DNA from 4 places in the Shewanella sp. 2_MG-2023 genome. Region 1 is predicted to be linked to each of the others. Evidence: predicted binding sites of a transcription regulator. Region 1 holds the regulator's gene; each other region holds the start of a gene.
The links. The regulator LexA, encoded in region 1, represses DNA repair genes until DNA is damaged. The targets are predictions, from matches to a motif close to TACTGTATNNNNATACAGTA.
Positions count from the first base shown of each region.

Region 2: Q4600_RS19460 (DNA topoisomerase III) is a predicted target of LexA. The motif match lies at 1,550-1,569, and genes of this name have one in related genera.
Region 3: Q4600_RS13190 (LexA family transcriptional regulator) is a predicted target of LexA. The motif match lies at 3,045-3,064, and genes of this name have one in related genera.
Region 4: recA (recombinase RecA) is a predicted target of LexA. The motif match lies at 5,463-5,482, and genes of this name have one in related genera.

Region 1 is NZ_JAUOSO010000010.1:11,221-19,558, reverse strand. It holds gene ctaD (cytochrome c oxidase subunit I) at 1-1,340, opposite strand, end outside; gene coxB (cytochrome c oxidase subunit II) at 1,350-2,918, opposite strand; gene Q4600_RS11275 (cell division inhibitor SulA) at 3,361-3,867, opposite strand; gene lexA (transcriptional repressor LexA) at 3,864-4,481, opposite strand; gene plsB (glycerol-3-phosphate 1-O-acyltransferase PlsB) at 4,900-7,320, shown strand; gene mtr (tryptophan permease) at 7,332-8,338, shown strand, end outside.
Region 2 is NZ_JAUOSO010000025.1:7,813-16,150, reverse strand. It holds gene Q4600_RS19470 (dienelactone hydrolase family protein) at 1-867, shown strand, start outside; gene Q4600_RS19465 (hypothetical protein) at 1,036-1,218, opposite strand; gene Q4600_RS19460 (DNA topoisomerase III) at 1,633-3,648, shown strand; gene Q4600_RS19455 (heparin lyase I family protein) at 3,732-4,517, shown strand; gene Q4600_RS19450 (hypothetical protein) at 4,870-5,322, shown strand; partial or broken gene Q4600_RS19445 (hypothetical protein) at 5,381-5,592, shown strand; gene Q4600_RS19440 (HlyD family secretion protein) at 5,592-6,578, shown strand; gene Q4600_RS19435 (hypothetical protein) at 6,796-7,296, shown strand; gene Q4600_RS19430 (alpha/beta fold hydrolase) at 7,524-8,338, opposite strand, start outside.
Region 3 is NZ_JAUOSO010000012.1:83,301-91,638, forward strand. It holds gene Q4600_RS13175 (DUF1566 domain-containing protein) at 1-131, opposite strand, end outside; gene Q4600_RS13180 (DUF1566 domain-containing protein) at 550-2,055, shown strand; gene Q4600_RS13185 (hypothetical protein) at 2,309-2,713, opposite strand; gene Q4600_RS13190 (LexA family transcriptional regulator) at 3,083-3,490, shown strand; gene Q4600_RS13195 (Y-family DNA polymerase) at 3,507-4,763, shown strand; gene Q4600_RS13200 (YgjV family protein) at 5,158-5,778, shown strand; gene Q4600_RS13205 (5-carboxymethyl-2-hydroxymuconate Delta-isomerase) at 6,065-6,400, shown strand; gene Q4600_RS13210 (hypothetical protein) at 6,442-7,131, shown strand; gene Q4600_RS13215 (HlyD family secretion protein) at 7,263-8,336, opposite strand; gene Q4600_RS13220 (magnesium transporter) at 8,337-8,338, opposite strand, start outside.
Region 4 is NZ_JAUOSO010000003.1:540-8,877, forward strand. It holds gene csrA (carbon storage regulator CsrA) at 430-630, opposite strand; gene alaS (alanine--tRNA ligase) at 1,116-3,740, opposite strand; gene recA (recombinase RecA) at 4,319-5,377, opposite strand; gene mutS (DNA mismatch repair protein MutS) at 5,790-8,338, shown strand, end outside.

The sequences.
Region 1 (8,338 bases):
GAAATCGTACTACACCAGAAATGCCAGCGACCTAAGGTTTCGCTATACATGTGTCCTGTCCATTTAGGCAGCCAGTAATAAGCGGCGGCCATAATGGAGTACACAGCACCCGTCACTAACACGTAGTGGAAGTGAGCTACCACAAAGTAAGTATCATGGTATTGGAAATCCGCAGGTGTTATTGCCAGCATCAGACCCGAGAACCCACCAATAGTGAACAAGATGATAAAGGCGACAGCGAATAACATCGGCGTTTCAAAGGTAATAGAACCACGCCACATCGTTGCGACCCAGTTAAACACTTTCACCCCTGTGGGCACCGCAATCAACATGGTGCAATACATGAAAAATAGCTCGGCGAATACTGGCATACCCGTAGTAAACATGTGATGCGCCCATACCAAGAACGACAGAATCGCAATACTTGAGGTGGCGTAAACCATGGAGGAATAACCAAAGAGCTTTTTACGGCTAAAGGTTGGCACAATCGCCGAGATAATACCGAAGGAGGGTAAAATCATAATGTAAACTTCAGGGTGACCGAAGAACCAGAAAATATGCTGGAACATCACAGGATCGCCACCACCTGCAGCATCGAAGAAGCTAGTACCGAAGTATTTATCGGTTAATACCATGGTGACAGCACCTGCGAGTACGGGCATCACCGCTATCAATAAGAATGCAGTAATCAACCAAGTCCATACAAACAATGGCAACTTCATCCATGTCATACCTGGTGCGCGCATATTCACAATAGTCACGACCACGTTAATCGCACCCATAATGGAGCTGATTCCCATAATGTGTACTGAGAAGACGAATAATGCCGTGGTATCAGGACTGTAGGTCGTTGATAGTGGTGCGTAGAAGGTCCAACCAAAGTTAGGCCCGCCGCCTTCCATAAATAGCGAACTCAACAGAATGGCAAACGCGAATGGCAGAATCCAAAAACTCCAGTTATTCATCCGAGGAAGTGCCATATCTGGTGCACCAATCATCATTGGAATAAGCCAGTTAGCTAAGCCGGTAAAGGCAGGCATAACGGCACCAAATACCATGATCAGTCCGTGAACTGTGGTCATTTGGTTAAAAAAGTTTGGATCTACTAATTGCAATCCTGGCTGGAACAATTCGGCGCGGATAACCATCGCCATTGCACCGCCAGTGAGAAACATGATGAAACTAAACCATAAATATAATGAGCCAATGTCTTTATGGTTAGTGGTTAAAATCCAGCGCATGATGCCTTTCGGCGCGCCATGATGGTGATCATCATGGCCATGGTCATCGTGAGACTGACCATCATGAGCTTCGGTTGTATCTTGTGTAATAGTGCTCATTTTAATCCCTTACTTTCCATGACCATCAACGTCAGAAGCCTGTACAGCATCTCCAGAATCATTACCCCAAGCGTTTCGCTCATAGGTAATAACTGCTGCGAGTTGTTGCGGTGTGAGTAGAGAGCCAAATGCCTGCATTGCTGTACCAGCTTTGCCATTGACGACAACTTCAATATGACCGTCAACAGGCCCTGTAATCGCTGGGCTGCCGATTAATGAAGGGAAAGCACCAGGTAAACCTGTGCCAGCGGCTTGGTGACATGCGGCGCAATTACTCATATAGACTTGCTCACCCATGGTCATCAGTTCTTCCATGGTTAAATCATCAAGTACGACTTCTGCTTTTGCTTCTTCTATCACTTCGGTCACAGCTTCAGTTGCAGCTTGTTCTACTTGGTCAGCGGTCGCTGGTAAGGTCACAGGCGTTGCACTGTCACTTGCAGGGCCAGATTCAGTTGTTGAACCGCCGCCATTAATATCAGCTGCTTGTACAACATCACCTGAGTTATTACCCCAAGCATTTCGCTCGTAAGTTACAACAGCTGCAATTTCTGTAGCAGTAAGCTGTTTAGCAAATGCTTGCATTGCAGTGCCTGCTTTACCATTAACCACGATATCAACATGATGACTTACCGGGCCTTTAATCAGTGGACTACCAATCAGAGATGGGAATACACCAGGGAGACCTGCACCGTTTGGTTGGTGACATGCGGCGCAAACGCCCATATAGACTTGCTCACCTTGAGCCATTAACTCGTCATATGTGAGTGTTTGTGAAAGTGAAGCTTCAGCTGCAGCTTTGGCATCTACGGCTAGCTGCTTTTGGTCAAGCAGCCATTGCTCATAATCAGCTTCGGAAACGGCTTCAACCACGATTGGCATAAAGCCGTGATCTTTGCCGCACAACTCAGCACATTGGCCACGATAGGTGCCGATTTTATCGATTTTTGTCCATGCTTCATTAATGAAACCAGGGTTAGCATCTTTTTTAACCGCAAATGCAGGTACCCACCATGAGTGAATAACATCATCACTGGTCATCAAGAATCGAACTTTACGATTAATAGGTAATACGAGAGGTTTATCGACTTCTAATAAGTAAGTTTCAGTCTTTTCCGCAGAGCCTTGGATTTGCTCTGCAGGCGTTGAGAGTAAACTAAAAAACTCGACATCTTCGTTGAAATAGCTGTAATGCCATTTCCACTGAGAGCCAGTCACTTTAATGGTTAAATCTGCATCGCTAGGATCTTCCATAGCAATCAGAGTTTTAGTGGCAGGAATTGCCATACCAATAAGGATGATAAATGGCACGATTGTCCATGCTATTTCGACCTTGGTACTGTCATGAAAATCAGCCGGCACTGCGCCTTTTGATTTTCTGTGGTAGATCATTGAGTAAATCATGATCCCAAAGACCACAACACCGATAGCACAACAGATATATAGAATAATCATGTGGAGGTCATAAACCTTGCCACTGATTTCTGTTACGCCTTGCGTCATGTTAAGCGGCATATCAGCCGCCGCAAGCGGTACTGCAAATAGCAGCACCATTAATCCATACAACAATCGCTTCACAAGACCACTCCTCTGCCAATTGCGATTTGCAATAACAACAAGGAAAAGTCACACAGTAATACTCTGCTCTATGCAAACTTCTCTATTCCCGAAAAAGTTTGATCACTTCAAAGTACACGGTGGCTGCGAGTATCAATACTCGATTATTCTATTGGTTTATGGTGGCCACACTTGTACCTAATACTGAACTTTTCAATTCTTAAATTGACGCTTTTTATTCAAGGCTTTCTATACCGCATGGTACCAGCACAATCTTTACAGCGTTTTGTAGCTTTTTATCATTTTATAAACTCAAGAGTGACAGCAAATTGTTACTCTCTTGTTAACTACATTACTTGGAGATTAAATATTGATCAAGATCACTTTATCATCTAATTTGCTGAAAAAAGGCGCAAAAAAAAGCCCTTCACATAAATGAAGGGCTTTTTAAAGAGAGATTTGTTTAGTGAAAAGCAGATAAATTTAAGCTTGTTGGTGTTACAGAAGTATTGGCACCCATATGTTCATCATGTAAGTGAGTATTTACATCTTCAATGATGACACCTTGTGCTAATGCGCTTTTAGCAACCAATTGAATGCGTCGATTATCACGCGCATCTAGTGGTGTAGTCCAAGTAATAACGGCACTGGAAGTACCACTTGTTAGTGCTTTTTCCATCGCCCAAAGCGTTTCTACTTCATCTTTAGTGTGAACAAGTAAAACACGATCCATGCGAACGTTAGCGTTAGCCAATATTTGTTTATAGCCAATATGCGGAGGATTAATCAGTACAATCCAACGACCTTGCTGGCTTAAAATGGCCAAATGGCTGCACAACTGGGTTAACTCAGTTAAGCCTTGGTTGGCACTTTGCTTAGTTTCAATGCCTTGTTTAACTGGCGCAGTTGTTGATGTCATATCGACCCATAAGCCTGGATGACGTGGTGCATTACCTAATAATGTGTTCATAACCAACCTCCATTTCGGATAACGCCAACTGCAAGCCCTTCAATTGTCAGGCTCTGGCATGTTAAATCTACTTTAATCGGCGAATATTGTTCATTTTCTGCGTGCAGATAAACAACGTTGCCTTTCTTTTCAAAACGTTTAACTGTGACGTCATCATCTACGCGAGCGACGACCACTTGACCATTTTTAGCTTGCTGCATTTTGTGAACAGCTAATAGGTCACCTTCAATAATGCCAATGTCTTTCATACTGTCGCCACGAACTCGTAGTAAGAAATTAGCATTTGGTTTGAACATTTCAGGATCAACTTGGAAGTATTGTTCAACATGTTCCAGCGCAAGAATAGGTTCACCTGCTGCAACTTGTCCGATAAGAGGGAGGCCTTCTTCAACTTCCTCTTCTTCCTGAATCATGCGGATTCCGCGTGAAGTACCAGGAATAATTTCGATACAGCCTTTCTTCGCCAGCGCCTTTAAATGTTCTTCGGCAGCGTTAGCACTTTTAAAGCCTAATCTAGTGGCAATTTCTGCACGAGTCGGTGGCATACCTGTCTCAGCAATATTACATTTAATTAGTTCTAGAATTTCAGCTTGTCGTGGCGTTAAAGGTCTCATATTGATTCCTGTTTTTTTATACAGTGACTGTCATTATATACAGTATCTTTGGTCGCGCAAGTATTAACCAATGAAATTTATGCTATCTGCTGGTTTATTGTTGTTTTTATTATCTGACATTGTATTTTAGTTGTTGTAAATCATTATCTTAGTTGTTTTTGGTTATGTATGTTTTTTATTGGCACTAATTTTAATATTAGTACTTAACAGAGAGATTTTAGGTCGATACAGTATATTTATACAGTACTGTTGATGCATTTCGTCCAGCATAAATCAGCGTTGGAATTGCTTAATTATTTTCAGCTAATGGTCTTCATATTGCTGCTCAATTGTTAAATACAGATAAGCAGGTTAGTGAATCCCATCTAGATTCTGGTATCCTATGCGCAATAAATCGTTGTAGATAATGCGAATACTCATGCTAAAACCAGATTCTATCATTGCTAAATCGTTGCGTTGGATTCAGAAATTAATGGTACACAGTGTTGTTGTGCCTGAAGATCCGTTCGCTGACTTAAATCTAGATCCAGAAAAGCCAGTGGTCTATGTCATGAAGACAGAGTCGCTGAGTGACATTGCTGCTTTGCATGAAATGTCGGCTAAGTTTGGCTTACCAAGTCCTTATGAAAGACTGGATGTTGATGGTTTAAATACCCCAAGAATTGTCTGTGTTGAAGGACGAAAGCCGCTGTTTGGCAAGCGCCACAGTGGTGAGAAATTTGTCGCCAATTTCACCAAACTACTCGAATTACATCAAAAGAATAAAGAGTTAGATATTCAGTTGGTGCCTGTTAGTCTTTATTGGGGACGTATTCCTGGTAAGGAAGATGACACCATGACCGCTGCCGTGTTTGAGCGCGAAAACCCGACTTGGCTGCGTAAGTGGTTAATGATCCTGTTTTTAGGTCGCCATAACTTTATTCAATTCTCTAATGCAATGTCATTACGTTACATGGCTGATGAGCATGGTACGGATGTCAGTATTGCCCATAAACTCATCCGCGTGGCACGAGTCCATTTCAGACGTCAACGTAAAGTGATGACAGGACCGCAACTGCCAAACCGCCAAGCGATGTTCAACTCGTTACTTAAGTCAGAATCTATTACTAAAGCGATTCAAGAAGAAGCGGCGAATAAAAAGATATCTGAAGAAAAAGCGCGCGAAAAAGCCATTGAATACCTCGATGAAATTGCCGCTGATTATTCTGATAACTTGATCCGCATTGCTGAGCGCTTTTTAACTTGGTTATGGAATAAGTTATACAGTGGTATCAGTATTAAAAGCGCCGAAAAAGTCAGAAAGCTACACCATGACGGCCATGAAATTGTCTATGTGCCATGTCATCGTAGCCATATGGATTACTTATTACTGTCTTACATCCTTTATTATCAAGGCATGGTACCACCGCACATTGCTGCCGGAATTAACTTAAACTTTTGGCCTGCGGGGCCAATGTTCCGTCGTGGTGGTGCGTTCTTTATTCGTCGTAGTTTCAACGGCAATAAATTATATACCGCCGTATTCAGAGAATATTTAGATCAATTATTTGCCAAAGGTTATTCAGTTGAGTACTTCACTGAAGGTGGTCGCTCACGTACAGGTCGTTTACTAGCGCCAAAAACGGGCATGCTAGCGATGACTGTGAACAGTGTTTTGCGTGGTATCGAGCGTCCAGTGACATTGGTGCCTGTGTATTTGGGTTACGATCACGTGATGGAAGTGTCGACTTACCATAAAGAGTTAAGCGGTAAGAAGAAGCAAAAAGAATCGGTGTGGCAGGTATTTGGTGCATTACGTAAGTTAGGTAATTTTGGTCAAGGTTATGTCAATTTTGGCGAACCCATTAACGTACAACAATTCTTGAACCAACAAGCGCCAGACTGGCGTGAAGAAATTGCTCAAGATCCTGAGCAAAAACCGACTTGGTTAACGCCTGCGGTTAACACACTTGCCAATAAAGTGATGACCAATATCAACAGTGCTGCGGCGGCGAGTTCAGTGACGTTAACCAGTATGGTGTTGTTGGCTGCAGAGCAAAATGCGTTAGAGCGCAGTGAGCTTGAAAGCCAGTTAGGCTTATACCTGAAGTTATTGAAAGATGTGCCGTACACCGGCTATACCTCGGTTGCAGAAGGGACGCCAAGTGAGTTGATTGAGCAATGTTTATCGCTGAAAAAGTTTACTTCAACTAGTGATCAATTAGGTGAGATTATTGCGATTGAAGAGCATGCGGTGATTGCGATGAGTTATTATCGCAATAACATTATTCACTTGATGGCAGTGCCTTCATTAATTGCCAGTTGCTTAGTGCAATATGAAGAACATAATCGTGAAAATATTCATAAAATCGTCAATGACTTTTACCCATTACTTAAAGCTGAATTGTTTATGGGTATCGAGGATTTAACCGTATATGTCGATCATGTTTTAGACTTGTTTGTTGAGCAGCAATTGATTTCAGGTACTGACGAGTTTGAAGTCAATCAAGGTAATATTACCCAGTTAATGCTATTGTCCGAAACTGTCAGTGAGACATTACAACGTTACGCGATTATCTTTAATTTATTGGCTTACAAGCCAGATATTGAACGTTCAGATCTCGAAAGCGCGAGCCATATGCTAGCTCAGCGTTTAGGTGCTTTACACGGAATTACTGCGCCAGAGTTTTATGATAAAAAACTCTACAATAATTTGAGTGTAAAATTAAAAGAATTAGGGCACTTGTCGGGTAGTGACAATCAATTTGCTGTCATCCGAATTCGTGACCATGCCAATGGCATGTTGCGATTATCTGTTCGTAAAACCATAGTCGATAGTGTGACTGTGGAACATGGGTAACGACTAACTTTATGAGTTCAACACAAACGCAGCCGAAAAATAAATCTTTGTTAGGCGGCGCAATGATCATTGCTGGTACCACTGTTGGTGCCGGTATGTTTTCTCTTCCTGTTGTGAGTGCTGGTATGTGGTTTGGCTATTCAATAGTCATGCTCATCGGCATTTGGTTCTGTATGTTAGTTTCAGGCTTATTGCTGTTAGAAACCAACTTACACTTTAAACCAGGTGACAGCTTTGACACTCTAACCAAAGTCACTTTAGGTCAGTTTTGGCGTATCGTGAACGGCCTATCAATAGCCTTCGTGTTATATATCCTTACCTATGCTTACATCAGTGGCGGTGGTTCGATTGTGAACCATACTTTGTCGGGTATGGGGATTAACTTGCCGCAAAGCCTCGCAGGATTAGTGTTTGCGGCCGTGCTAGCAGCTGTGGTGGTGATAAGTACTAAAGCCGTTGACCGTATCACGACTGTGATGATTGGCGGTATGATCATTACCTTCTTTTTAGCGGTGGGCAATCTACTCATTGATGTCGATAGCGTAAAATTATTAGTACCGGATGGCGAAGCAAGCTATGCGCCTTATATTTTAGCGGCGCTGCCTTTTGGTTTGGCAAGTTTTGGTTATCACGGTAACGTGCCTAGCCTAGTGAAGTACTACGGCAAACAGCCAAAGGTGATTATCAAAGCGATATTCATCGGTACTTTTATTGCGTTAGTGATTTATAGCTGTTGGTTAGCAGCCACGATGGGCAATATTTCTCGTAGCAGTTTCAGTGACATTATTGCCCAAGGCGGCAATATGGGCGTATTAGTTGGTGCATTATCTGAAGTCATGTCTAGCTCATGGCTTAATACCATGCTGACTTTATTTGCTAACCTTGCCGTAGCATCGTCTTTCTTAGGTGTCACACTCGGATTGTTTGATTACTTAGCCGATTTATTTGGTTTTGATGAGTCAAGCAATGGCCGGTTAAAAACCGCCGTGGTGACGTTTATTCCGCCAACTGTTTTAGG
Region 2 (8,338 bases), on a different contig from region 1:
TTTGATTGGTACGATGAATATGCCCACGGTGGCATGGATCGTCGAACCTTCATGAAGAAACTAGGTACCTTAGTCGCAGTCGGTTATTCCATGACTGTACTCACCTCAGCTTTGCTGCCAAATTACGCACTGGCTGAGCAGGTGTCGTTTAATGATGCTGACATTAAGGCCACTTATGAAAAGTTTACATCTCCATTAGGCCATGGCGAAGGCCAAGGGTATTTAGTTGTTCCCGCTAATGTTGATTCAAACAAAACTGCAGTTTCTTTACCTGTGGTGTTAGTCATACACGAAAACCGAGGCTTAAACCCTTACGTTAAAGATGTTGCACGCCGTTTAGCTAAAGCAGGTTTTATCGCCTTCGCACCCGATGCACTTTATCCTCTGGGTGGATACCCAGGTAATGATGATGAAGGCCGAGCGATGCAAAAATCTATGGATCGCGATAAAATCCAACAAGATTTTGTCGCTGCAGCAAAGTTTTTAAAATCTCATGAAAACAGTAATGGAAAACTCGGCGCTGTAGGTTTTTGTTTTGGTGGCTATATCGTCAATTATCTTGCTGCAGTCGAATCTGATTTGCTTACCGCAGGCGTGCCTTTTTATGGAACACCCGCTAAGAAAGAACTCCGAGAAAATATTAAAGCCTCATTGATGGTACAACTTGGTGAAGAAGATGAACGGGTTAATAAATCTTGGCCAGATTATGAAGCTGACTTAAAGCGGTTAAATGTGCCATACCAAATGCACATGTATAAGAATGCCAAGCATGGATTTCATAATGACTCTACATCACGCTTTGATGAAGCGAATGCAAAGCTTGCTTGGGACAGAACCATTGCATTTTTTAATCAAGAATTGGCTTAAGTCGCACTTGATGGCTCACTGAGATGTGGTGATGACAAGACATAAAAAAGCAGTGCAAGCACTGCTTTTTTTTATGCCATTGACTTAAGTGTTAACGCAACGGTGTAAGTCTTTTAATCCTGATAGATGTAATGCGTGTTAATACACCCTTTAAGCTATCACCGACATTTAAAATACGCAGGTGAGCATATCCACAAGTTCAGTTTCAGTTGTTGGCATTTTAGCCAGCTCAATCATTTCAGGCGAACCGCCATTTAGCATATAAGCACTGGTTGTTAAGTGGTCATGGTGAAACCATTTACCGTTAACACAAACGTCGGTATAGCACTTCTCACATTGCTTCAATTCCATAACGGGCTCCTGACCTCATTTTCTGCGTTAACTAAAACTATCTCAAGAATTTGTTCGCAATCATGATCTGGATCAACTTTATTCCAGCTTTAATCAAGCAGGGGGAAGATGATTTGATTGTTTAAAGAGGCTAAATAAGTCAATTGTATGGCTATTGGAGCTAATTTATATTGTTTATAAATCGATTATGAAAATTTACTACAATAATTGGCACGCGTTAGCGCGAGAGTTAGTTAGATTTGCTTTATAAATGTTATCTGGTGTTCGACACGAGTTATTTATATTCATTTATTGTTTTTGATAAATTATTTCTTGAATGACTATTAAAATGTACTGTAATTATATACAGTAAACTAATTCTGATGAAAAAGCCTGCTTAAAAGTGCTTTAACGATTTTTGATGGTTTGAACTAAATGATCCTTTATATTGCCGAAAAGCCTAGCTTAGGTCGTGCCATAGCCGATGTATTACCTAAGCCTCACAAAAAAGGTGATGGTTACATCATGACAGCCAATGGTGATTGCGTGTCTTGGTGCGTGGGACATTTATTAGAACAAGCAGAACCCGACGCTTATGATCCCGCTTATAAGTCGTGGCAATTAGCTCACTTGCCAATTGTGCCACAACAATGGAAGTTAAAACCTAAATCAAAAACACGCTCTCAGCTAAGCACATTAAAAAAACTGATAAAACAGGCATCAAGTCTGGTTAACGCAGGCGATCCTGATAGAGAAGGGCAATTACTGGTTGATGAAGTGATATCCCATTCTGGTATTAAAGCCGATAAGATTAGCCAAACTCAGCGGCTACTCATCAGCGACTTAAACCCCTCTGCAGTGAAAAGAGCATTAAACCAAATGCGCAGTAATAAAGAGTTTGTGCCGCTTTCAACTTCAGCGCTGGCGCGTAGTCGCGCTGATTGGTTATACGGCATGAATATGACTCGTGCATATACCATTCAAGGTAGAAAGGTCGGTTATCAAGGGGTTTTGTCGGTCGGTCGGGTGCAGACGCCAGTGCTTGGTTTAGTTGTTAGACGTGACGAAGAAATTGCTCATTTTGTGCCAAAACCGTTTTACGATGTGTTAGCTCATCTTATCACTCAAGAAAATCAAACCTTTCCGGCTAAATGGAAACCCAGTGAAGCCTGTCAGCCCTACATGGATGAAGAAGGGCGAGTGCTGGCTAAAGGGCTTGCGGAAAATGTGGTTGGCCGTATCACTAATCAACCTGCAGAAGTCACAAAACTGGAAGCTAAGAGTAAACGTCAAAACCCACCATTACCTTACAGTTTATCTGCGTTGCAAATTGACGCTGCAAAGCGTTTTGGGATGAGCGCCAAGGACGTGTTAGATACGTGTCAAAGCTTGTATGAACGCCATAAACTGATTACTTACCCACGTTCTGATAGCCGTTATTTGCCGGTTGAGCAACATGGTTTAGCGCCGCAAGTTATTAATGCAATATCCAAAAATGATCCGTCACTAACTGCAAAAGCGGATTCACCAAATAGCAAACTTAAATCCAAAGCGTGGGATGACAAAAAAGTCGATGCTCATCACGCGATTGTACCAACAGAAAAAGTCACTAATTTGGCCAATTTATCCAGTAAAGAAGCCAAGTTATATTCACATATTGCAAGGCAATATTTAGCCCAGTTCTATAAGGCTTACTTATACGATGAAACTCAGGTAGAAGTGACTATTGCAGGCGGTTTGTTTACCACCAAGGCCAAGCAAGAAACCTCGTTAGGTTGGAAACAGCTGTTTGCTGCAAGCGATACGACTAAAAAGGATGATGATGAACTGGCGACCTTACCAGCACTCACTCAAGGTCAGTCGTTACATTGCACTCAGGGTGAGCTTCTTGAAAAGGTGACTCAACCGCCTAAGCATTTCACTGATGCGACGTTATTGGGTGCGATGACGGGTATCAACCGCTTTGTGACCAACAAAGACGTTAAAAAAATCCTTAAAGATACTGATGGCTTAGGCACTGAGGCCACCCGTGCGGGGATTATTGAATTACTGTTTAAACGCGGTTATTTGCAGCGCCAAGGTAAATCGATTGTAGCAACTCCTGTGGGTATTGGTCTGGTGAACTCATTACCAGAGTCAGCCACAACACCGGATATGACCGCATTATGGGAAAGTAGCCTGGATGCCATTAGTCAAAAGCAATTACGCTATGATGCATTTATGTCTCCTTTGCTAAACCAGTTGAATGACTTGATTACTCAAGCAGCGAATCAATTACCTAGTGCTCTGTCAGGTGTCACAGGCCCTGGTTATAAAAAGCGTCGCAGCAGTAGTTCAAGAGGCAGTAGTACAAAAAGCAGTGGTTATAAAAGAAAAGCGTCTTCTTCCTCTTCTGGCAATAAAACGATAAAAAATACCACTAAGCGAGTATCGAAAAAAACCGCTAATTAGCTTAAATTAACTTATTCAATCGGAAGTATGTGCTTAGTTAAATTATTACTCCTGAGCTTAAATGAAATTTATGGATGAGTTACATGCAGCAAGGCGTTCACTTTTTTATTAAATCAACTTTAGTCATCTTAAGTGTATTGATGAGTAACATTTGTTGGTCGGCTGGAGTTTGGCAAGAAACATTTGCTGAATTGAATCTAGATAATTGGTCATACGTGCTTCACCCACAAGGCATCAATATTCTTCCTAAGCCTGCAGGGTTAAATCTGATTAATTCAGAATCAATTTCAGATATTACGAGTGAACCTAGTTCAAATTACGGTGCATTATTAACAATTAAAGGTGAACAATCTTATCTATGGCGTGGGATTGAAGCACTTAACCGAGTAGAACTACAACATAAACCCACCCATACTCGCCCAGGTCAAACAACCACTGTTAGCTGGCAATTTCTACTACCTCAACTATTTAGTGAAGATACCCATCAGATTGCTTACTGGGAGTCAGATAAAACCTACCGGCAAAGCTATCGTTTACAGCTTAATGGTTCACGCATGAGTTTGGTTTCTAATATCGCAAAATCAGTTTTTATAGATGGCGAAGCTGCGCAACCTAATACTAAGCAAGCCTTGTGGTATCTTGACGATATTAAAGCTAATACTTGGTATACGGTGACATTAGAAACATACTGGTCGATGACTGAAGGTCGCATAATGATGGCGATAAATAATCTGCCTCAAGTACATTTAACCCTGCAAACGCTTGTGGCACACGATGAGAATATGTTTATCCAGTTAGGCATTCTACGAGAACGTGCAGACCGAGTTGAATCTATTTGGCTAGATAACGTGAAAGTTGACCATTTTTAATCTTCTGATTAATTACCGAACATTCATACTTGTATATTCTATATGACGACACGTTAGCTAAATTCCTGTTAGTCATTACTCACTGCTCATTACTCACTGCTCATTACTCACTGCTCATTACTCATTACTCATTACTCATTACTCATTACTCATTACTCACTACTCACTACTCATAACTCATAACTCACTACAAACACCTCACTCCTCATTTCTAGTTCGAGTCACTGTGGCTGATTTTGTTCATTTCGATACTAAATAATGCGTGGCGTAAAATGGTAACTTTGCCGTAGATTCTCTCCTTATAATTTCTGCCATACCAAGATGATTCAACAACATCAAAATAAGGCAGGCTATGACAGAACAAATATCTTCGTCTATTGATACCTCTGCAGCTAATGCTAAAGCAGGTTTTTTTAATCGCCATAAAACAAAATTTTATATTTTATTGACGCTGCTGGCGGTCATTTGCGGCTCGGTATTACTAGCAAATGGTTTTACCGTTCACCACAAAGATATTCCAGCGGATTATTGGACTACCACTTCAGCGTTAAAGGGTAAGTTGCTGGACACTGAAATCTTTATTGGTGCATTAACCATGATGTTGGTCGTGACTATTTGCTTAGCAATTTGGGGCTACTGGAAACTTCATTCTCTACCCAAAAAGCATGCTGAACATACGGGGCAAGCAAAATTGATTTTCTGGTTATGTACTATCGGTTTTTTTTACAATGAATTGTGGATAGCTGCCATCTTAATTGTTGTCACCGATTGGAAAAAAATTTCGGCAGTGATTAGGGCCTGTTGATCTTTGCAGATTAAGTTTTGTTCGAAATATAAGCGTTTTAATTGAGGCGAATGGATTGATGCCTAGTCATCTAAGCAAAATTCATTCAACAAAGAGTAAAACGCTTTTAGTCGAACCCTTTGGGCAGCGTTTGTTGGCTATTTTTACTGCATTATCGACTTTTTATGTAGAGCACTACACCACAAAGTCTCTGCTTTGTATAAATGGCCAACAATTCGTTGCAAAAATAACCTTGAAAAATCAACAGGCCCTATAGGGAGACAAGCATAATGAAAGAACTATTGTACCCATATGTACTTATTTGCTGGATTTTAATTAAAACTGGCTTAGCAAAACGCACGACGGCTAATTATATTTCTATGATTGTTGTAGGTGTGCTGATTAACCTTGCAGTGTTCTTTGCTCATCGATTCTATTCTCCTGTGGACTTAACTGATTCATCGGTTGTGAGAGCACAAACAGCGGTTTTAAGCCCGATTACAGAGTCAATCGATAAGTATTATGTTAAGCATAATCAGAAAGTTAAAGAAGGCCAGTTACTCTACACTTTGGTGAATAATGAAGAAACCAATAGCCTTCGCCAGATTGAAGCTGAGATTAATAGCTTAGACGCTGATATAGCGCAAACTGAGCAGGATTTAACAAGGTTAACTCAAGTTAAAAATGTCGTGGCTAAACGAGACATTGATAAGTATCAAACAAGGTTAAATGCGATGAAATTTGATCGTGAATCATTAGTTGCCCAGCAACAACAAGCTGAGTTTGAAAATAGCCAACTAGAAATTCGCGCTCCTTTTGATGGCGCAGTAACACGTATTGATACAGCAGCAGGGTCAAGAATTGGTAATATTCAACTGTGGAATACTGAAACTAAAATCCTTGAGATGCGTATACCCGATCAGCTATGGAACCGAGTAAAGCAAGGTCAATTTGCCGAGTTTTATGTAGATGCATATCCTGGGCACATTTTTAGAGGGCGAGTTCACTCAATATCTTTAGCTACGGGGGAGGCAAGAGGCAGTCACGGCAGTCAAGAACAAGGCGTTGCTCAGCAGTTAGTCAATAACTCAAAAAATATTGGCCGAACAGTGCTGATTGAGTTTAGCGACCCAGAAGGCATTGAAATTCCGATTGGCGCACGAGGCTCAGCCTGGATTTCTACTGAGAAACCTTTTTCACTGCTAGGCCCGATTGATATGTTAGGGGCCGCAACACTCAGGCTTAAAGCATTGAAAAGCTTCTTTGGCGCTTTTTAGGTATTAGCTTAATAATGGGTAAAATAATATAGCGGCTTAAGCACTGGATTGAATGACTGAAACGAACAGCTGAAACGAATAGCTGTAACCAACAGCTATTCGAATGAGTTAGTCAGGTGCTTCATGCAGTAATATGTTTGTGTATTGTTGTAATGTGGTTAATATAAATGAGTGATTAATCTTTTTTTATAAAGTATCAATATATTAGAGGTTTATAATGTCAGCAGAAACTACCAGTATTGCCACACCTTTGCATGGTTTTAATAGTCCCCAACGTTATTTTGTTGGTTATACTCTCGCTGTTTTAGTCGATTTGACGGTGTTAAATCTACTTGCTGAGTACTGGCAACATATTAGTGTCTCGTCTTTCTCAATTTCATTATTAGTCGCCATTCTGTTGCAGTTGCTGTTAAAGCTAACCATAGCCTTTGAACATAAGTTAGCTGACTACTTCAAAAGTAAACCTGGCACTGCACCTAAGGTTTATCGCGCGCTAAGTACTTGGGCGATTTTGTTCTTTTCGAAAATCATCATGCTTGAAGCCATTAACTTAGCCTTCGGCGACAGTATTACCTTTACTGGCCCATTTGACGGCATCGTTGCTTTCTTTGTTTTAGTGTTTGGTATTTTGATTGCAGAATTTATGGTATCGAAGATTTATTTCTCGCTTCGTGACAAACCTAACGATGAAACTGAAGGTGCGGCCGCAGCCAGCTAGCGATGAGGGAATTTAGCTTTGTTGGTGAATGGTTGAAATAAAGCATATTGACCACTGAATTTGAGGCAAAAAAAATGAGTAATTCAATTAAGGATTACTCATAAAAAATTCACTAGTTCACAACATAAAGGGCGGAACAGGCTAGATTATGCCCGTTCTTACTTAACTGAAAATTAAATTAGCCTTTCATATTGTGATCACAAGCAGGTTTTAGCTTAAATATTATATTATCTAAGACTCTTTTGGCGATTCAATGAGATTAGCTTATCTAACACCCGCTCGCCATCGATACGAATTCCATTGTGCTCATATTCTGATGTGAGCCAATATTTCAAGTTATCAACTAATTGCACCGTTTCTAGGCTGTAGTTCATATCGACATACATGTCTTCGCTATAGATGGCAGCACTGACAGGAACAGTGTTTTGCATCAGCACATCAACATCATATAAATTGCTCCAATCAGCTTTTTCGGCAATGGCATTTGCTAATGCTTTAAGAGGTTTTAATTGATTAAATTGCTCAAACATCCACGGGTAAATCATCTCGCCAGTAAATAATAAACGTTGTCCTCGCTGATAATTAAATTGTTGGAACTGTTCTCTAACACGATGGGCAGACCAATTTGCACCTTGCTGATGGAACTGTTGGCAGTAAATCGACTCATGCATTAAAGCGAAAATAGGGTTGGTGTTATAGTCTAAAAATTGACTAAATTGATGTAAGAAAAGCGGATTAATCTGTTTACCTGAGCCTGTTTCAATCAAGGCTTGTTCTAATAAATAGTAAACGGCTTCAGGCCCTTGCTCCATACCGATATTCACACCCAGTAATTGCAACATCTCAACGGTGAGCTGTTCGCCTGTGGCTAATGTGACCTGATTATTATCGATAAACTCAGCTAATTCAGCGGTTAATTGCTCAGCATCTTTAAAGCGGTGATAAAAGTCATTATTCTTTTTTATCACTCGCTGGTAAGTGGCTTTATAAACATCATCAGCTCGACGGGTTAACGACGGAATACCACCAGTAATGAAGGCTT
Region 3 (8,338 bases), on a different contig from region 1:
GCAATAGGAATCGTGTTATTTGGTAATTCTACAGCGGCAGAATCAGAATCTCCTGAACCACAGCCAATAAGAGAGAATGAAAAAAATATCATCACAAGTGACAGATTTATTACTCTAACTTTACTATGCATCTTTATACTTATTTTCTGAGTTATTGTAATTAAATTATACACATACGCATGTAAACAATAATGAGTAACATGTAAAGCTAAGTAAATTATACTGTTAACATGTCAACCGCATAAATTGTAGCTCTGCTAAGCCTAATGTATCGCCAACCTAGTGCTACAAACATCCAGTTAAAATCGATAGATAAAATACTCATGAAACGTATTTAAAGTTAAGTAAAGTTTATTTTTGTTGGCTTTATTATTGCTATTTTAATTAGCGATAATGCATTAATCACGACTCGATTAAACCTGAGTAAAAACATAACTACCATTAAGTTGTTATGCATAATGTTTACTAGATAGGTTTTAACTGATGCTTTTTAATACATCTTTAGCAAAAGATAGGTTTTATTAGATGGTTTTTAAAAATAGGTATTTTATGAAAAAGCGAATTCTTGGAGTTTCAGTGTTTATTTCATTGCTAGCAGCTTCTGCATATGCAACAGATTTAGCTAATTCATCATTTAATATAACAAGTTACCCAATTGTCGATACAGGGCAAAGGATATCCTACAACAATACTGCCGCAATGCCATTACCTGACAAGGCCAATAGCTTTTATGGCCAGGATGCAAACTATCGCTCTAATCCTCCATCATATACAGACAATAATAATGGCACGATTACAGATAATGTAACCGGCTTAATGTGGCAACAACAAATGGGTGAAAAACTTACCTATGAGCAGGCATTACAAAAAATATCCAGTTTAAAATTGGCTGGATATGGTGACTGGCGGATCCCTACGATTAAAGAGCTCTACTCGCTTATTCAATTTTCAGGCAGCGTTAAAGGGCAAAAAGCCCTTACTCCTTTCATCGACACCCACTTTTTTAGTCAACCCATTGGTAATACTCAAGCTGGTGAACGAGAAATTGATGCTCAAACATGGTCTAGTACTGAATATGTTGGCAAGACAATGAAAAATGATCAGACGATTTTTGGCGTAAACTTTGTTGATGGCCGAATTAAAGGTTATCCAAAGTATAATCCTCGCACAAAATCTGCGAATAAAATGTACTTTAGATTCGTTAGAGGCAATGAAGCTTATGGTAAAAATAATTTCGTTGACAATAATGATGGCACCATTACAGATTTAGGCACAGGCTTAATCTGGCAACAAGATGACAGCAAGCATGGTCTGAATTGGCAAGAAGCATTGCAGTATTCAGAAAACCTCACATTAGCAGGCCATAGCGATTGGCGCTTACCCAATGCAAAAGAATTGCAAAGTATTTTGGATTATAGTCGTTCACCCGAAACCAGCCACTCAGCTGCTATTGACCCTATTTTCTCAACAACAGCAATAACAAATGAAGCTGGCGATAAAGATTACCCTTATTATTGGAGCTCCACCACTCATCTTGATGGGCCAGTGCCTGCATCTGGCGCTGTTTATGTTGCTTTCGGTAAAGCTTTGGGCGTAATGCGCGGTAATACAATGGATGTTCACGGTGCGGGTTCTCAGCGCAGTGATCCTAAAACGGGTAAACCCATGTCCCGTGGGCCACAAGGCGATTACATTCGAGTTGATAACTATGTGCGTAGCGTAAGGGCTGGTAATATTGAGCTTGCCACTGAAGCAAGTCACCAATACCAAGCTGAACAAGTGTATCAATATTCAAATAGCTCTTCGGCGATAGTTGATACTACAAATACAAGCATGAGTACAAGTTCAGACAACAAAACTCATAAAATGGCCCATAACAAAAACAGTTCTCCACATAATAAATTCATTAATCGATTTGATAAAAATGGCGACGGAAAAGTATCGGCATCAGAGTTTCAAGCAAGTACAAAACGATTTAATCATTTTGATAAAAATAAAGATGGTTATATCACGGCTAATGAAGCCCCGACAGGACCACCTAAAAATACAAAATAGAACATAATGTTGCAGTATATATTCTAAGCTTTTGTAAAATAGAGAGTATAACTGTTTACTAACACGAGATATTCACGAGGCTTTAGATTTAAATGCCCGGTCATCATTATGTGCTTATTATTTGCACATAACGATGATTTATTGTTCTGTATATTTCAACTATCTATTTATAAGCGGCTATTTTTAAGTGATTGCTTCCAAATGCCTGTTTCGGCAAGCCTATATTATGATTTGTTTCTATTGATGGATAGCGTTACAGATTAGCATAATGCACGCATTGGTTTTGAACTGCGGTTTGCTTAAGCAACTGAGTGAATTGCGCCTTACCACCTGCTCTTTCATCATTTAACAATTTTTCCATGTGTTGTGCTTGTGAAACAACTTGCTCCATTGCCGTTTGTCTCGCCTGTTGTTCTGATTGCCCTGTTAATACTAATTGCTCAACAAGGTTTGAGTAATTCTCGTAAACCATGCCTTTGTAATAATCCGCTTCAGTCGCCATTGGTGTATGGGAATAAATGATAGAACAGCTCACGGCTGATTCTATGTTCGCCCTAGCTTGATCGATTTGGATTACAACTGACTGCTGCGTTGAATAGCTGGCATTTGCTGCCACAGAAAAGAAAGCAAACATTGCGACCATGATTAATTTTTTCATATTTAATATACCTTTTACGTCGATGCGAGTAAGCCAGTGATGTAGTTAACTTGTACTAAGGTAACGACTTTCATCATTTATTAGTTACCTTTTTGCGCCAGTTAGTTCCAAAGATTTTTTACATTACATACCGCTTTACTGAATTAGCTAACTTGATAGCTATTTTACCTACTTTTGCTAAACCTAAGCTGAACAACCAATTAACTTGTTCAATTCATGATGGTTCTTTTTAAGAAGCCTCAACGCTATCTTCGAATAAATAACCAACAGATTGTTCAAATCGAATACAAATAAACGGAATTGATTGCCAATTTTACGGGGAGCACTATAATACTGTATAAATATACAGTTATTTTAGATATGAAATTTATGAACGTTATTCCTATTTTTGCTAGCGCTGGGATCACCGGGTTTGAGTCCCCTGCAGCAGAATATCGACAACTACCACTCAGTTTAGATGAACTGTTAATTGAGCACCCGAGTGCCACCTTCATTGGTCAAGCCAGTGGTGACTCAATGGAAAAGATAGGCATATTTGATAAAGATATTCTGATTGTCGATCGTCACGTCAACGTTGAAAACCATGATGTAATCGTGGCTAATTACAACGGCAACTTCGTCTGTAAGCTGATTGATACCAAGCGCCGATTACTGTTGTCGGCCAATGACCATCACAATAGCGTGTTAATCCAAGAGCACGACAATTTTAGTGTTGAGGGCGTGGTGATCCGTTCAATTCGTTGCCATCGCCAAAGTCCTTTATTAGTTAATGATTAGAATGGGCGGTTAACTTATGTACGCCTTGGTTGATGCCAATTCATTTTATTGTAGCGCTGAACAGGTTTTCAGACCTGAATGGCGCGGTCGCCCTATTGTTGTGTTATCCAATAATGACGGTTGTATTGTTGCCGCCAACCGACAAGCAAAAGCGTTAGGCATTGGTAAGTTTGGCCCTTACTTTGAAGTCAAAGACTTATGCCACGAACTTGGCGTAATTGCGCTCTCCTCTAACTATGAATTATATGGTTCGCTTTCTAGTGCGATGATGGACGTCATTGGCCGCTTCGCACCAGAGCAACACATATATTCAATTGATGAATCCTTCTTATCATTTAAACAAACTTATCCTGCAATTCCTTGCTTGCTGACCCATGCGGCTCATATACGCCGCGCAGTATGGAAAGAAACTCGCTTGCCTGTTTGTGTCGGTATCGGTGAAACCCTGACCCTAGCAAAAGTGGCAAACCATGCGGCAAAAAAACTGAGTGGCTATAATGGCGTTTGTTATATTGACTCAGTTCAGCAACGACAAAATATTCTCGCTAGCATGAAGGTCACCGATGTATGGGGAATTGGTTCTCGTATAGGCAAAAGGTTACAACAAATGGGCATTCAAACTGCACTTGCCCTTTCTAAACTCCAGCCAGGGCTTGCACGAAAAAGCTTTAGCATTGAAATAGAGCGCACGGTACGTGAATTGAATGGCGAAGAATGTAAGGGCTGGGACAGTGCTCGAGCAGATAAGCAGCAAATTTTTTCGACTCGCAGTGTCGGTGAGCGCATCACAGACAAAGAGGCATTACTACAAGCCTTAAGTAAGCATGCTGGGATTGCGGCAGCGAAAGCACGCAAACAAGGTTCTGCAGCAAGTAGCTTACTCATTTTTGCCCGAAACTCCCCCTATGATGAACAGCCTAGCGGTTTTAAGTATCACTACCGCTGCGCGACGCCAACCAACGACAGTTGTGAACTCATCAGTCATGCAACAAGCATTGGAAGCCAACTGTTTAACCCCTCTACCCGTTATTATAAAATCGGCGTCGGGCTGGTGGACTTATGTCCTGTACAACATTTACAAGGTGATTTGTTCACGCCGCCTAAAGATCCTGCATTAATGCAAGTTTGTGATACGCTCAATCAACGTTATGGCACTGACTCAGTGTTTGTGGCTGCACAAGGTATTGGCGGAAAATGGCATATGCGCCGCGACTTACTGACACCGCAATACACCACCAGCTGGCAAGATATTCCTCAGGTTAGTTGCCGTTAAAATAAAGCGCCTGTGCATTTATTCAATGCTGTAATAGCTCAAGCAGCAGTTGTTCGAGCTTCAATTGCTCAATCACATCTATTCAATCTACAATCATTCAACCTACAGTCATTTAATCAACAGTCACTTAATCAACGTGACTCATAAGCTGCCACTCAATAAGCAGTGTATTGACCTTATATTGCCCATTTTATACCGCTAAACAACTTGTGCGCAGCAACAAAAACAGCGCCTAAACAACACAAAAATATAACGACATAATAACGTGAATTACACATGTGTGGGCTTTTACAAGCTAATATCAGCATAATTGAATAAACCTCGACTGGATCATTGTTTTAGCGGCGAAAATATAGACAATACGCACCTTCAAATTTTTATCGGATTACTGTGCGTGCCTGAGTTTGCTTTAAATCAGTTATTTTTTATCCAAGCAATTGGATTTGTCTCAATGGCCATAGGTTGGTGGGCAAATAGTCAACAGCAAGACTGCAAATTTATTCATGGCAATATGGTAGCTGCAATACTTACTGCTGTTCATTTAGGTCTATTAGGCAGTTTTTTAGGCATGGCGAATCAACTAGTAAATGTTATTCGCTTTCGTTGTTGTCAAAGCATCAGTAAGGATGACTCAATTAACTTGTCCCCTTTATTCCTGACTATGCTTTTTAGCGGTGTTGCGATACTACAGGGTTTAATGTGGGCTGAACATTGGAGTGAATGGTGTGCAGTCATGGCTGCTGTCGTCATGAGTGTTAGCTTATTTTACTTTGCAGGCAGCCAGTTAAGACTCGCTATGATAGCCAGTAACACACTGAACCTTATTCTATCAATATATTTGATGTCATGGTCAGGAATACTCTATCAAGTAATGACGATGATTATTTTATCTCAAGGCCTGATTCAGCAGTATTTACAAAGCAAATCCTATATCGAAGCGAATAGTATCGAAGCGAATAGCATCGGAATGAATAGTATCGAAGCGAATAATGACTATGTTGAGCTGGTAAAATAGATAGAGAGTGGATTGAGTGTAAATGCTTAACTTACGCAGACATCCACCATTACAGCTCGATACATAAATTCGATACTTAAACTCAGTACAAAAGCCCAGCACTCCCCTATCTCCAACTCTTATCTTTAAAATCATATCGCTACTTTTAAAGCAGCTAATTAATGCGTATTGTAATCAGCCATAGTTAAGCAGCCAGTGTGATGATCAATTAAGTTGGATCAAAAGCTTAAATGAATCATAGAAAACAGTTTTATTCACGACTTTAACAGGGATACAGGAGTTATAAATGCCACATTGTATTATTGAGCACTCGACAGAAATTGATGGAAATCTGCTCGTACCGTTAGTTCACCGAGGTGCGTTAACTTCAAACTTATTTGACCCAGAAGGCAGTGATATCAAGGTAAGGGCCATCGCTTACTCACATTACCAAACCGGTGCAGTTGATATTAATTTTATCCACGTTACCTTGAAGATCCTTTCTGGGCGTGATGTTGAGCAAAAATCAAAACTCACTCAATTAGTACTCGCGCAATTGAAGGCCTTATCAATAAAGGATTGTTCTATTTCGGTAGAAGTTGATGATATAGACAGAGAAAGCTACGCCAAAGTCGTTGTGTAGACAAAATAACGACATAAACTAATTTGTAAGGATACAATGAAGTGAAAATATGGAAACTCGTTATCGTGACTGTGATGCTTGCTGGCTGTTCAGCTACTGAAGTACATTTATATACGCGCTATTTATCAGAGGCTGAGATTGAGAAAGTCACCACGACGCTGGAACAAGCTAACTATAAAGTGACAACCAATACCCACGCTTTCCCTGATACGGTAAATCAATCAACCATCTTATATTCCCCCTTTATAAAGGATGAAACTCACCTTCAAGGACTTATTGGTTCCCTCTCTGATAATGGCTGGGTAATTCCTAACGTTGAAATGCTAAAGTCTGGAAATCACTGGTATAGCAAAGATAATGTGGGTTTATTTTTGCTGCCTGATGGCGTTAAGCCTAAAGATAAAGTCACCACACGAGATCTGGCTAACGAATACCAAAGCAGAAATTGCGATACGTTAGTGGCTCTGGAGCTTAACGAAGATAATACTTATGAATTATCATATACCAGTAAGGCAGTCACACACTCAGATCATCTGAAAGGCAGCTGGAAAATGAGGAGTTATCCCTATATAGAGTTAACCTCATTAAACAGGCAATGGTGGTTTTATTTTGAAATAGAGCAGACAATTGAAACCGATAAAATCAGTGAAGTTAGCATTATCGAATTTAAGCCTTTAAACCAATATACGTCTTTCCCTGGTTGCAGCTTTGCTAGTGGCGTAAGGATTTGATCAAATAAGATGCGAGTGAATAAAAAAGGGAGCCGAAGCTCCCTTTAAAAATAACATGTTGCAGACACTAATTAAGCTGAGCTTATAACTAGACTAGGTGCAAGCACTTATAAATCGCACTTAAACCCAACTTATAGAGCATTAAGATAGGCTTTTAATGCCTTAAGCCTGATGGTTGCGCCACCAATAATATCCATAAACCCTAAAAAGTCAGCTGGTTTATCCGCCGAGATCCAGCCTGAACCTGTAGCACCAATTGGTATGATATAACCTTCCGGCTCTTCAAACTCGATAATCACTGTACGGCCGTGACTGCTGTTGTTGTTACCCACGTGCTGTCTAACATGTTGGGTTCCTGCCATTGGGCTGATTAACGACTCGCCCGTCCCCGTAGTGACACTGTGAACACGTCCACGAAAAATCTCACCAGGAAATGCATCAACATAAAACTCTGCAAATTGACCAGGTTTAATATAGCGATACGTTTGATCAGCAATACGCATTTCTAAAAACTTTTTAGAAGTATCATAAAGATGCATGTTACCAATACGACTACCGACTGCAACATTGGTTATTGATAACTGGCCATCAAATTGCGCTCTGATCTCACGGCGATCGTCATTCCATTTAGCAGAACTAATCTGCGCATCGAACGAACGTAACTGCGCGCGATGGGTTTCAAGCTCAGCTTTGACAGAAGCGATTTCAGCCACTGTGGATTCGATTTTAGCGTCAAGATCGTCACGGGTCATTTCACTGGCATGTTCACCTAAATTGATAACACGCTCAAAATTACGCTTATCATTATTTAACGTTACCGTTAACGAATGCATTCTAAGTTTTAATGCTTCTTTTTTAGCAAGCTCTGCCGCTTTTTGCGCTTCAAGAGAATCTATTTCTTGTTCGCTGTCTACTGATACCAGTTTATAGATTAAATCGCCTTTTTTTACCTGTTGGTTATGAGTCACATAGATTTCTTCAATCTCTTGACCAAATAAAGGGCTTAACACCGCGTGAGGTGCTTTAATCGTTGAACTATCGGTTAAATCGGCTGGAGACCAAAAACGGTGTGCGGTAAAAAGCATAAATGCGATAAAAATACCTAAACCAACAGAACGAACCGCATTAGCAAGGTTCCATTTGATAACACCGAGTTTTACTAGGAGCCATATAATGAGTACATATGGGAGCATAATCTCTTTCATTT
Region 4 (8,338 bases), on a different contig from region 1:
ATGGATAGAAGGAGGAATAGCGGAGTGGATAAAAGAAGGAATAGCAGAGTGGATAAAAGAAGGAATAGCAGAGTGGATAGAAGAAGGAATAGCAGAGTGGATAGAAGAAGGAATAGCAGAGTGGATAGAAGAAGGAATAGTAGAGTGGATAGAAGAAGGAATATAAAACGAGTACAACGATGAGAGAATCAGCAAAACCTGAGTAAGCTTTGGGGGGACCTAAAGTGCTATACAGAATAATCGAATCATTAAAAGATTGTTCATGGCATACAGAAATAACACAAACCGAAACACGACGAACTCATTCAATAATAGCTGGTCCGGTTATATTCAAAGCTCATAATCAAAGGTTGGTTCATTTTTGTGTCAGACACAAAAAAGCCAGCTTTCACTGGCTTAAATGGTATAACGCTTAACAATTCTGATTTATCAGAAATTGCCACCCTCAGGGGTGCTATTTCCAGATTTTTCAGACTGGATACGTTGATAAATTTCTTCACGATGAACTGATACTTCTTTAGGTGCATTCACACCGATACGTACTTGGTTACCTTTAACACCCAGTACAGTAACAGTCACTTCATCACCTATCATTAATGTTTCGCCTACACGGCGAGTCAAAATCAGCATTCGATTGCTCCTTTAGTCCAATCAGCATACACCAGCTTCTATCCGTAATATGCGCGTTTAATAGTGTTAGCTTAATACAAATCATTAGTGACGACACTAAATCAATAAAATTTTTAAGCTTTTTAGCGTAAAAAATCGAAAATCAAAGAATTTTGGCATTTTAAAAGTCTGCTCGTATCAAGCTGTTAACATTTGCAGACCATTCTTTAGACAAAGCTAAAACAGAACTTTCGCATCAAGTTGCTGCTTTCATCATCAAATTAGCATAAAAATCTATAACCAATTAATTTGTAGTGCTTTGAACCAGATTATACAAAATATTGATGTTGGTTAACTTATTAACCAACATCAATAAATCTACTATGCCAAACCTTAAACAATCACTCAAGCCATAAAGCGACTGAGATCAAAAGATGATGAAATAAAACAGTTTAATCTCTTAAATCATCACCTAAACTATCCGTTAGAACTGTTTTGGTTCATTACTAGCTTAAACGTTCTGTTAACCATGGTTGTACTAACGCTAACGCTTCATCAAGTTTCTCAGGCTGAGTACCACCAGCTTGCGCCATATCAGGACGTCCACCGCCTTTACCGCCAACTTGCTGAGCAACCATAGCAACTAACTCACCCGCTTTCACTTTACCTACAAGATCTTTGCTCACACCGGCAATTAAGTTCACTTTGCCTTCGTTTGCAATACCTAATACGATAATCGCTGAATTAAGCTTTTGCTTTAATTCATCTTGCAAACCACGAAGTGATTTAGGATCTGCACCTTCAAGTTTTTTAACTAATACTTTAACACCGTTAAGATCAATGGCTTCGCCAGCAATATCTGCGCTCGCTGCTGCCGCCAACTTGTCTTTAAGCTGAGACATTTCTTTTTCAAGTTGCTTCACTTTATCAAGCTGTGCTTTTAGTTTTACAACCACAGAAGCTGAATCAGACTTAAGTAATGAAGCCGCTTTATCAAGCTGAGCTTGTTGCTCTGCTACATAAGCCATTGCTGCTGCACCAGTTACTGCTTCAATACGACGAATACCCGCAGCAATACCACCTTCTGATGTGATTTTGAATAAACCAATATCACCAGTGCGGCCCACATGAGTACCACCACAAAGCTCGATAGAGAAATCGCCCATGGTAACGACACGTACTTCGTTGTCGTACTTCTCACCAAATAACGCCATAGCGCCTTGCTCTTTGGCTTCATCAATCCCCATTACTGCGGTTTTCAGTTGATGATTACGACGAATTTGAGTGTTAACCATTTCTTCAACTTGCTTAAGTTCTGCTGCAGTAACAGCTTCAAAATGTGCAAAGTCAAAACGTAAACGTTCAGGGTTTACTAATGACCCTTTCTGGTTAACATGCGTGCCCAATACATTACGTAATGCAGAATGTAATAAATGCGTCACTGAATGGTTTAATTGAGTACGATGACGTAGTTTTTTATCCACTTCAGCGTTAACGGTTTGACCAAGGGTTAAGGTTCCAGCAGTTAACTTACCTTCATGACCAAAAGCCTGACCGAAAATTTGAGTGTCAGCGACAGTAAATACCGTCTCATCAACAGACAGTTGACCTTTATCACCAACCTGTCCACCAGACTCAGCATAAAACGGCGTGTTATCTAATACGATGACAGCGTCTTGTCCTGCGGCAAGTGACTCTACTGCAACACCTTCAACGTAGATTGCTGTTACAACGCCTTGACCATTTAATTCGGTATAACCACAGAATTCAGTCTCACCTTCGATTTTCAGGCCGCTATTATAATCAGTACCAAAGTTACCAGCTGCTTGTGCACGGCTTCTTTGCTCTGCCATTGCTGCTTCGAAACCTGCTTCATCAACAGTAATATCACGCTCACGACAAACATCTGCCGTTAAATCAACAGGGAAACCATAAGTATCGTAAAGTTTGAATGCGGTTTCACCGTCTAACACATTAGTGCTTAACTCGTTTAATGCAGCATCTAGAATGCCTAAACCACGCTCTAGAGTTCTAGCAAATTGTTCTTCTTCCGCTTTCAACGACTTTTCAATAATCGCTTTCGCTTCAACAAGGCCTTTACCCGCATCGCCCATCACTTCGATAAGTGTAGGTAATAACTTGTAAAAGAATGTCTCAGTCGCCCCTAGCTTATTACCGTGACGAACTGCGCGGCGTATGATTCGGCGTAGTACGTAACCACGGCCTTCATTTGATGGCATAACACCATCAGCAATCAAGAATGAACAAGAGCGAATATGGTCGGCAATAACGCGCAATGATTTATTTTCTAAATCTTGTACATTGATAATTTCAGCGGCTTTTTTGATTAAGGCTTGGAATATATCGATTTCGTAGTTTGAGTGTACACCTTGCATAATTGCTGCAATACGCTCAATGCCCATACCAGTATCAACTGAAGGTTTTGGTAACGGCTGCATTTCACCATCAGCTTGACGGTTATACTGCATGAATACGATATTCCAGATTTCAATGAAACGATCGCCATCTTCTTCAGGTGTGCCAGGGCGGCCGCCCCAAATGTGCTCACCGTGATCATAGAAAATTTCAGAACATGGACCACAAGGGCCAGTGTCACCCATTTGCCAGAAGTTATCTGAAGCGTAAGCTGCGCCTTTGTTGTCACCAATGCGAATAATATTTTCAGCTGCAACGCCGATTTTCTTATTCCAAATTTCAAATGCTTCATCATCAGTATCGTAGATAGTGACGCATAATTTTTCTGTCGGTAATTTCAATGTTTGAGTTAAGAAGTTCCATGCAAATGAAATCGCTTCTTCTTTAAAGTAATCGCCAAAGCTGAAGTTACCTAACATTTCAAAAAACGTATGATGACGAGCGGTATAACCGACATTGTCTAAATCATTGTGTTTACCACCAGCACGAACACAACGCTGTGATGTTGTCGCTCGAGTATAACCACGGTTTTCCAAGCCAAGAAAAGCTTCTTTAAACTGGTTCATACCCGCATTAGTAAACAATAACGTTGGGTCGTTATGCGGCACTAATGAGCTACTGTCGACAACTTGGTGTCCGTTGTTACCAAAATACGCTAAAAATGCGCTTCTTAATTCTGTGGTGGTCTGAAACATGAAATCGCCCTAAATGGATAAATTCTATTTATCTTGAAGCTGTATAACAGCTCGAATATTGGCAACATTATATACTTAAACAAACTGAAGGTGCGAGAATCTAGCGGCTTAGATTAGCGATTTTCTTACATTTGGGAGCGATTATGTTAATCGACAATTCAATTTTATGGCCTAAATAGTCCAAATCAAAATTGAAAGGAGCGTTATGACAATATTGCGATAACTTAAATAGTCTATATTTCACGAACCACATGATAACTAGCCTTCATCAAGCTTGACTAGGGAATCATCTGTAATTCACTAATTACCCTAGCGATTTGATGGTGATGGCAAGATCTTAGGGTTATATTCTGAAAATTCCTAGCAGTTCGAAAAGGCAAAACTCTGTTCTAGTTTTAAAGCATTTTTACTAATGACTTACTCGCATTACAAACTATTTCAAAATATAAAAAAATCGCGATTGGCAAAACCAATCGCGATTTATTAATTTCAAGCAAGCTGTAGAGAAACTCGTTTAAAGATAACTTAGTTTATAGCTGTTCGAGTTAGCTTCCTGCTACCTTGGAGTTAAACTCGATTTAAAAAACTTCACCTGTTTCTAAATCAATATTTTCATCAGACTCTGCAGGAGCGGCTTCTTTTTCTTTGCTTAATAGCATTTGACGTAAATTAGTTTCAATTTCTTCAGCTATTGCTGGGTTTTCAACTAAGTATTTACCAGCATTAGCACGGCCTTGACCGATTTTATTGCCTTGATAGCTGTACCATGCACCTGCTTTTTCAACAAGCTTATGCGCTACACCTAAATCAACTAACTCGCCAGTACGGTTAATCCCTTTACCATAGAGGATTTGGAATTCAGCTTGTCTAAATGGCGCAGCAATTTTGTTCTTAACCACTTTCACGCGTGTTTCATTACCCACAACAGCATCACCATCTTTAATCGCACCTGTACGGCGAATATCAAGACGAACTGAAGCGTAGAACTTAAGTGCATTACCACCCGTTGTGGTTTCTGGGTTACCAAACATAACACCAATTTTCATGCGGATTTGGTTAATAAAGATAAGCAGTGTGTTTGATTGCTTAAGGTTACCAGCAAGTTTACGCATTGCTTGGCTCATCATACGTGCCGCTAAGCCCATGTGCGAATCACCAATCTCACCTTCGATTTCTGCTTTAGGTGTTAATGCAGCAACCGAATCGACAATAATCACATCAACAGCGCCAGAGCGTGTTAATGCATCACAAATCTCAAGCGCTTGCTCACCCGTATCAGGCTGAGAACATAAAAGGTTATCAATATCTACGCCTAAGTTTTTCGCATAAATAGGGTCAAGTGCGTGTTCAGCATCAATAAAGGCACAAGTTTTACCTTGGCGCTGTGCAGCAGCAATCACTTCAAGTGTTAAGGTTGTTTTACCAGAAGATTCAGGACCGTAGATTTCTACGATACGTCCCATTGGTAAACCACCAGCACCTAGTGCAACATCCAATGAAAGTGAGCCAGTAGAAATTGTTTCAACATCCATTGTGCGATCTGCGCCCAACTTCATGATTGAACCTTTACCAAATTGCTTTTCAATTTGGCCTAGTACGGCATTTAACGCTTTCTCTTTATTTGGATCTGCTTTCATTCTCTTTATCCCTTTAAGGTGACTCAATTCGACATGCGAACTTGGTAACGAATAAATTTGTCTGTCTAACAATATGAGCTCAGTATACTGTATAATCATACAGTATCAATAGTTACTGTATACTTTTTTGACATTATTTCATTCGTATAATATTTTTATCTTATTAATCAATACCTAATAACCAAAATAAGTTTTAAAACCTCAAAGACCTCATTAAACAAACTACTGTATACACTAGTATGAGCGAATGTAAATTATCGATTTTTCAAAGATTTAATTCGTAATAAATGACAGTACTTGTCTTTCTAAAAGTCACTGTATGAACATCGCTTATTGGGAATCAAACTAAATATTGTTAAGATGAGCCCCGTTTATTATCCCGTATTAAAGCCAGATTAAGAGCAACTACTTAATGACCGTAAATGAAGACCCAAGTTTAGAAAAGCATACCCCAATGATGCGTCAATATTTGACGCTAAAAGCACAGCACCCAGAGATGCTTTTGTTTTATCGTATGGGAGACTTTTATGAATTATTTTATGAAGACGCCAAACTGGCTTCTGAACTATTAGGGATTTCACTTACTGCTAGAGGCAAGAGTGGCGGCAATGCAATACCTATGGCAGGTTTACCCTATCACGCCGTTGAAGGTTATCTCGCCAAGCTAGTACAGATTGGCCAATCAGTCGCTATTTGTGAGCAGATTGGCGATCCCGCTACCAGTAAAGGTCCAGTAGAACGTAAAGTCGTTCGTATTGTTACCCCTGGCACCTTAACTGACGAAGCCTTATTACAAGAAAGACAAGACAACTTACTCGCTGCGGTTTACCAAGGTAAAAATGGCTATGGCTACGCAACCTTGGACGTGTCATCAGGTCGATTTGTCATTGTTGAACTTGAGAATTCAGAAACATTAGAAGCTGAGTTGCAGCGTACTAGCCCTGCAGAGCTTTTATACAGTGAAGATTTAGCTGATAGGCATCTTATCGAGAACCTTAAGGGTATTAGACGTCGCCCTGAATGGGAATTTGATTACGACACTAGTATCCAGTTATTGCTGGAACAGTTTGGCACAAAAGACCTTCATGGCTTTGGTGTTAGCCATGCGCGTTTATCTTTACAAGCCGCTGGCTGTCTTATGCAATACGTAAAAGACACTCAAAAAACAGCTCTACCCCATATCAGCAGCATTACCATGTTTAACCAAGCTGATACGATAATTTTAGATGCCGCAACTAGGCGTAATCTTGAGTTGACCGTTAATCTTTCGGGTTCTCGTGATAACACTCTTGCTTGGGTATTAGATAAAACGGCTACGCCAATGGGCAGCCGAATGTTACAGCGCTGGATCCATCAGCCTCTTAGAGATCAGCAGCACATTAGTCAACGTCAGCAAGCTGTTTCTGAACTTATCGAAACTGGGCTATATGCCGACTTACACCAACAATTAAAAGCCTTAGGCGATATCGAACGTATCATGGCTCGCCTTGCTATTCGTAGTGCTCGTCCTAGGGATTTTGCACGCTTGCGCCAAGCCTTAGATTTATTGCCTGAAATCCAACAAACACTCAGTCACTGCAAACAAGCTGAAATGCAACGCTTAGCAGCTTTATTAGGTGAGTTTCCTGAGCAACAACAATTGTTGCAATCAGCCATTGTTGATAACCCGCCAATGCTAATCCGTGACGGTGGCGTTATCCGTTCAGGATATAATGCACACTTAGATGAATGGCGTGGCCTTAGCGAAGGTGCCAATGATTATTTAGTACAAATGGAAGCCCGTGAAAAAGAACAAACTGGCATTAATACGCTAAAAGTTGGCTATAACCGAGTGCACGGCTATTACATTGAAGTCAGCCGCTTACAATCTGATCAAGTACCATTAAGCTATCAACGTCGCCAGACTCTTAAAAATACTGAGCGATATATCACCCCTGAGCTTAAGGAATACGAAGAGAAAGTACTTTCAAGCCAAGGCAAAGCTTTGGCAATTGAAAAGCAACTTTGGGAAGAGTTGTTCGATTTACTTTTACCCAAATTACATGAATTACAGCAATTTGCTCAAGCAGCATCGGAGTTAGATGTACTCAGTAATTTTGCTGAGCGTGCGGAAACATTAGGGTATAACTGCCCACAAATTAGTAATGAAATTGGTATTCATATAGAAGCGGGTCGTCATCCAGTCGTTGAACTAGTCAGCCAAAGTCCATTTATCGCCAACCCAGTTGCACTGGCACCAGAGCGACGTATGCTGATTGTCACTGGGCCTAATATGGGCGGTAAATCAACCTATATGCGCCAAGTCGCGCTAATCACGCTTATGGCACATATAGGCAGTTTTGTGCCTGCGCAAAAAGCTGTGATTGGCCCCATTGATCGCATATTCACCCGTATTGGCGCATCTGACGATCTGGCATCTGGGCGTTCAACTTTTATGGTTGAAATGACTGAGACAGCAAACATCCTTCACAATGCGACAGCGAAAAGCTTAGTATTAATGGATGAAATTGGCCGAGGAACATCAACCTATGATGGACTATCGCTTGCGTGGTCTGCAGCTGAATACTTAGCTGAAAAAGTGGCAGCGCTAACCTTATTTGCAACTCACTATTTTGAGTTGACTCAACTACCTGAACAAATATCAGGCGCTGCCAATGTGCATTTAGATGCCGTAGAACATGATGACACCATCGCCTTTATGCATGCTGTGCAAGAAGGTGCTGCAAGTAAAAGTTATGGATTACAAGTCGCATCACTTGCAGGCGTTCCAGCTCATGTCATAAAAGCTGCCAAACAAAAACTGCATATGCTTGAAAGTCGCGATTTAGCGAATACACAGAATGTCCCTATCCAAGAGGCACTTAATCTTACCATGCCTGAGCCGCTATCATCAGCTGCGACAGAAAAGCTCGCTCAGATTAATCCTGATGATTACAGTCCTAAACAAGCTTTAGATATGCT